DNA from 2 places in the Streptococcus sp. 517s genome. Region 1 is predicted to be linked to the other one. Evidence: predicted binding sites of a transcription regulator. Region 1 holds the regulator's gene; the other holds the start of a gene.
What was found. Region 1 encodes NrdR, which represses ribonucleotide reductase genes. Its sites were predicted from a motif close to ACACNATATATNGTGT; they were not measured.

Region 1 (3,214 bases):
TCTTTTTCTATTGGTGTTAAGAAGAAGATAATCAATACACTCAAGATAAAGACGATATAGCTTAAGATGGACCAGACAAGACCACCTAAAAGTTTTGCGATGATGATTTGGTGCTCAGAGACAGGCAAGGTCAAGGTCAAGTACCCTTGGCGGTCATAAACACTCCCCTTGAATCTTCGGATGATTAAAAAGATTGTTGCAATCCAAAGAGTGACGCTGAGTCCTCCAAAGACTAGTACTAAAAAGAAGATGAAATAAGCAGCATTGTTAGGATTGTAACTCTGGCTAAGACTGCTAATAAAAGCTCCAATCAAAACTGAAATTGCAAGTACAGCACCGTAGAGTGCCAGATACCATTTATTGACATTTTTAAATTCATAACGAACTAGATTCCAAAACATAATAATCTCCTTTGCTTAGGCTTTAAATTCCTGGCGGAAGAGCTGGTCAATTGATTCACCTGACTCGTAACGAATATCATCAACATTTCCTTGGCGGACGACTTTTCCGTCTTTGAGGAAGATGATCTCATCCAAGATTGGCTCAATATCTGAAATCAAGTGGGTTGAAATCAGTACCGTAGAGGTTGGGGAGTAGTTATTGATGATGGTATTGAGGATATAATCACGGGCAGCTGGATCCACGCCTCCGATTGGTTCGTCCAGAACGTATAGGCGGGCTTCACGGCTCATAACCAGGATGAGTTGGACCTTTTCCTTGTTCCCTTTTGATAGTTTCTTTAGGCGACTGTTTTCATCAATACCGAGATCGGCTAAAAGGTGTTGGGCTCTTTCAAGATTGAAATCCTGATAGAAGGTTTTAAAGTAAGTCAGGGCTTCCTTGACCTTCATCTGTTCATTGAGATAAGTCGTATCTGGTAGATAGGATACGATCGCCTTGGTAGCAGGACTTGGATCCTGTTCGTTAATGAGAACACGTCCTTTGTCTGGCTGAAGGAGGCCATTGATCAGTTTGATCAAGGTTGTTTTTCCGGATCCATTTGGTCCAAGGAGCCCGACAATTTTTCCAGCTGAAATCTCTAGTGAGATATTGTCAAGTGCCGCAGTTGCTCCATATGATTTTGATACATTTTCAAGTGCTAGTAGTGTCATAGTCTTAAACTCCTTTAATATAGTCGCTTAATACATTTGGCAGTTCTTCTTTTTTGTAGCCAAATTGAAGCATGCAAGAGACGAAGTGTTGCAGTTGCTCCTCGGAAAGTTGTTTGCGGGACTGAACGATGAGGTCCAAATCCTCGGTGACAAAACGACCAGTTGTTCGTTTGCTATAAACGAATCCTTCACGTTCAAGGTCAGACAAGGCGCGCTGAATGGTATTGGGATTGACACCAGCCTCGCTCGCCAAATCTCTCACAGTAGGGAGCTGTTGGTTGGGTTCCAGTTCATGGGAAACAATCTGTAGTTTGATTTTTTCCATAATCTGTAAATAAATGGGTTTTGTATTATCAAATGACCAGGACATCATAGTCTCCTTTCTTTATCTTTATTGTTCTAATTAAATAATACAATAAAACAAAAAACTTGTCAAGTAAAAATAAGAATTGTTTTGGGAATTGCTCAAAAAATGGTATAATGAAAAGAAAACGACAAGGAGGGAAATGCATGCGTTGTCCAAAATGTGGGGCTACCAAGTCTAGTGTTGTTGATAGTCGACAAGCCGAAGAAGGAAATACCATCCGTCGAAGACGTGAGTGCGACGAGTGTCAGCATCGTTTTACAACCTATGAACGAGTAGAAGAAAGAACGCTGGTCGTCGTCAAAAAAGACGGTACACGTGAGCAGTTTTCGAGAGATAAAATCTTTAATGGGATTATCCGCTCAGCCCAGAAACGCCCTGTTTCAAGTGACGAGATCGGCATGGTGGTCAATCGCATCGAACAAAAACTCCGTAGTCGCAGTGAGAATGAGATCCAAAGTGAATATATTGGGTCCTTAGTCATGGAAGAATTGGCAGAGCTGGATGAGATTACCTATGTTCGTTTTGCCAGTGTTTACCGTAGCTTTAAGGATGTGAGTGAGTTGGAGAGCCTTCTCCAGCAGATCACTCAGTCCTCTAAGAAGAAAAAGGAAAAATAGATGAAACCAAATGACCGTTTTTCTTTTCTAAAGAATAATCGGGTGTCGCAAGATACATCTTCTCTGGTGCAGTGCTACCTCCCGATTATCGGTCAGGAGGCACTGAGCCTCTATCTATATGCCATTACCTTTTGGGATGGAGGGCAAAAGGAGCATCTCTTTTCCCATATCCTTAACCACTTAAACTTCGGCATGCCGACCTTGCTCCAATCCTTTAAAATTTTATCTGCTTTGGATTTGTTGACCCTTTATCAAAGGGGAGAAACCTATGAATTACAGCTTCATCCTCCCCTCTCCAGTCAGGAATTTCTAAGTCATTCTGTCTATAGCAGATTATTGGAGAGAAAGATTGGGGATACTGCGCTTGCTTCCATGAAGCAAGCTCCAAGTGAGGGAGAAGCACTCTCGGTTTCTTTGAGCCAAGTTTTTCCAAACCTGACTGAAGAAGTGATACCAATCGAGTCAAAAAACAGGGTGAAAAATGATTTTGATTTGGAACATTTTCAGCGCTTGATGGCTCGAGATGGTCTGCGTTTTGAAAACGAGCAAGCAGATGTTTTGGAATTGTTTGCCATCGCAGATGAAAAGAAATGGACCTGGTTTGAAATCTATCAATTAGCCAAGGCGACAGCGGTGGCTCAGGTTATTTCAGTCAAACGCATGCGTGAAAAGATTGCGCAAAAGCCAGCATCTTCTGACTTTAGCCCCAAAGAAATGACCATTATCAGGGAAGCCAAAAATAAAACTCCCCTGGAATTTTTAGCCGAAATCAAGCAAACGCGTAAGGGAAACATCACCCAGAGCGAGCGAGAACTCCTTCATCAGATGGCGTCTTTAGGCTTGTTGGACGAAGTCATCAATATCGTCTTGCTTCTAACCTTTAACAAGGTTGATTCGGCAAATGTCAATGAAAAATATGCCATGAAGGTTGCCAATGACTATGCTTATCAAAAAATTCGAACAGCAGAAGAAGCTGTGCTTCGGATTCGAGAGCGTCAGAAAAAAGGGCAAGAAGGCCAGAAATCGAAAACTAGCTCGACTAAGACAAATGTTCCTAAGTGGAGTAATCCAGAATACAAGAATCAAACCAGTGAGGAAACTCGTCTGGAACTAGAACG
Region 2 (3,214 bases), 730 kb from region 1:
ACCACTCTTCTACCCGACGTTTCATATCACGAATGATATCCAGCGTGAATTCCTTGGCTTCTGGATTGTGTTCCCAGCTATTTCCAAAGAAGACTGTCGCTACCTCGTACAAACCGATGTAGCCCAATGAAACTGTCGCACGACGATTCTTAAAGAGCTGATCAACGCTCTCGTCTTTTCCAAGACGGCGTCCGAAGGCCCCGTACTGATAGAGAATGGGAGCGTTTGCTGGTGTTGCTTCCTTGGTCCGTTCAACACGGTAAACTAGAGCATCTTCTGCGATGTTCATCCGCTCGTTGAAGATTTCCCAGAACTTATTCATGTCGCCCTCAGACTCAAGGGCAATGCGAGGAAGGTTGACCGTCACAACACCTAGATTCATCCGACCTGAATTGACCTCAACACCATTTTCATCTTTCCATCCTTGAAGGAAAGAACGGCAGCCCATAGGTACCTTGAAAGAACCAGTCAACTCGATAATCTTATCATAGGATAAGACATCCGGGTACATCCGTTTGGTTGCACACTCGAGGGCCAACTGTTTGATGTCATAGTTTGGAGTTCCTTCCTCCAAGTTAAGGCCTCTTTTAAGCGTAAAGATGAGTTTAGGGAAGATGGCTGTGCGGTGTTCTGAGCCAAGCCCCTTGATACGAATGGTCAAGATAGCTTTTTGAATTTCCCGTTCAAAACGACTAGTTCCTAGACCAAAACCTAGCGAAGTAAAAGGTGTTTGTCCATTTGAAGTGAAGAGGGTGTTGATTTCATACTCAAGAGATTGCATGGCATCATAGATGTCTTTTTGGGTTTTCTTCCAAGCATAATCATCCCGTTTTTCAGGCAAGACCCACTCTTCCGCATCTTTGAGGTGCTTTTGGTAATTCTTCTCTGCATAAGGCGCCAAGACTTCATCGATACGGTCAGCTGAGCAGCCCCCGTACTGGCTAGAAGCAACGTTGGCAATGATTTGCGAAATCTGAGCGGTCGCAGTCTGGATAGACTTGGGACTCTCTACCTCTGCATTACCAATTTTAAAACCATTTTCCAACATGCCTTTAAAATCAATCAAACAGCAGTTGGTCATAGGTGTATAGGGGCTGTAGTCCAAGTCATGATAGTGGATATCCCCTTTTTGGTGAGCATTGGCTACATGCTTAGGAAGCATTTGCAATCCGATTGATTTCCCTACAATCCCTGCTGTCAAATCACGTTGAGTGTTGAAGACATCGCTGTCTTTATTGGCATTTTCATTGACAACTGCTTGATCTTTATTGAGAAGTTTATGAATGCTAAAGTTGATATCTGTCGCTTTTGAGCGCTCAAAATCCCTCTGTGTCCGATAAGTGATATACTCTTCAGCCAAGGCATATTCTTTGGCTTCGAGAAGTTCATGTTCTACGATATTCTGAATCTCATAAATCTTCACACCTTTAGGGAAACGACTGTGAATTTCGGTAACGATTCTTTCAACTAGACCATTTAGGCGTTTTTCTACTAGAGGCGTGACGTCCATAACCTTTTCCGCCGCCTTGTGGAGAGCCTTGTCAATCTTGTCTACATCAAATACTACACGTCTACCATCTCGTTTTTCAACGAACAAGGTGGGAACGGTTGCAAGCTTTTCTTCTAATACAATCATATCCATGCTCTTTTCTAAAATGTTGTTCTATGAAGTATTATACCACTCTAAAAATAAAAATCAATATCTTGTGTTAAAAATCCTAAAATTTTTAAAATTCCACAAGATATTGATTTTTTGTTATTTGAATTTATAAAGCTTCAACTCGCTAGTATCTGTCTGAACAAGCTCATAGTTTTCACTGAGCCAGCTCTCTACATCTGACCACAAGGCAACTTTTTGATTGACCATAATCATCTTCGGTTCATTCTCTTTCAGGTCATTCATCAGTTTGGTTTTATTTTCGTCACTTGCAGTATAAAGTGTTGGCGTCACTAGAGAGGTCGGTGCCAAGCGTTCGCTTGTACGATAGAAATCTGGACGATCATCCCATGCATAGACACGATCTTCAGAACTCGTTTGTTGTTTGACTACGCTAGCAAGTCGCTCTCTCTCCTGATAAGTCACCGGGTGCGAAAGGTAGCGACTCGCGATAGGGAGAACGATGAGGTAGACAAGGGCAATCAGTGGTAGATAGAAATTTCCTTTGAGGAAAGAGGCTTTTTTCTCACGTCTTCTTCTACGACGACTGCCTCCATCAGAAACATTTTCTTTAATCCCTGTCAGAAGGAGCAAAGTCAAGAAAGGAAGGAGAGCAACGAGATGAGTACCGTTGACAGGTTCTTTTGAGAAAATCAAGAGCCCCAAAGAAAGCAATAAGCCCAAACTAGCAGCAATCGATAGGGAATATTGCTTAGCTGATTTTGACTGGAACAAACCAGAAAAGAGCAAACTAAGGGAACCTAGCCCAATAGCAAGTAAGCCGTAGAAGGCTGCATTTTCAAGCAAATGCGCATTTAAAAAGAGGCTAAGAGTATTTACCGGATACAAGGTCTGGCTAATGGCATCCCCAAAACTACCTGTTAATACTGTATAGTAGCCTAAAGGATAGAATAAGAGTGAGAACCCTAAGGCTGACGCAAAAAATTGATATAAACCATGAACAAAGTGACCTTTGCCTAAGTTAAAGCCGATAATTCCCAAGGCTAGTGTAGCTGCAAATAAGGCTGTTGGGATGGGCGCAAGGAAGAAAGCAAGTGCAAGGCTCATACCAACACGTAAAAATCCTTTGTCATCGTTTGGATAAGCTAGATAGTTCGTAACAATGCTAAGTGAATAAAATAAGAAAGGCAAGGCTAGCAAGAGAGCATAGCCACCACCAAAAGCGAGACCTGCTACCAACAAATTAAACACAAACACAAGCTGCTTGGCTTCTTCTACACGGTCTGTAAGACTATCCGCAGATTTAAAAAGAAAAACACCTGCTCCAAACAAGGCCAACCACTCAACCAAAGCAATCAGAATACTGCCTTGTGAAAGATAGGTAAGCAGGTAATAGAGCAGACCATCAGTCCCAAAATAATCTGTATACATTTGACCATTTTGATGCAAGGCCCAACCGGTATAAAGATCCTGAGTTTGTTGCGGGCTTACTAAACCAAAAATAAGGGGGATAACCACAGAAATAGCTGTAGCCACTAAACTCCAAAGCAAGATACTAAAAAAGGGAATCGGAGCTCCTTCTCGCTTTTCTGGAAC

Region 2: a site for NrdR is predicted at 1,695-1,710, ahead of nrdD (anaerobic ribonucleoside-triphosphate reductase). Genes of this name have one in related genera too.

Annotation. Positions count from the first base shown of each region.
Region 1 is NZ_CM136847.1:444,848-448,061, forward strand. Features, by position in the region: gene ACVX3R_RS02495 (hypothetical protein) at 1-401, opposite strand, end outside; gene ACVX3R_RS02500 (ABC transporter ATP-binding protein) at 417-1,112, opposite strand; gene ACVX3R_RS02505 (GntR family transcriptional regulator) at 1,117-1,482, opposite strand; gene nrdR (transcriptional regulator NrdR) at 1,623-2,096, shown strand; gene ACVX3R_RS02515 (DnaD domain protein) at 2,097-3,214, shown strand, end outside.
Region 2 is NZ_CM136847.1:1,652,145-1,655,358, forward strand. Features, by position in the region: gene nrdD (anaerobic ribonucleoside-triphosphate reductase) at 1-1,636, opposite strand, end outside; gene ACVX3R_RS08300 (damage-inducible protein CinA) at 1,757-3,214, opposite strand, start outside.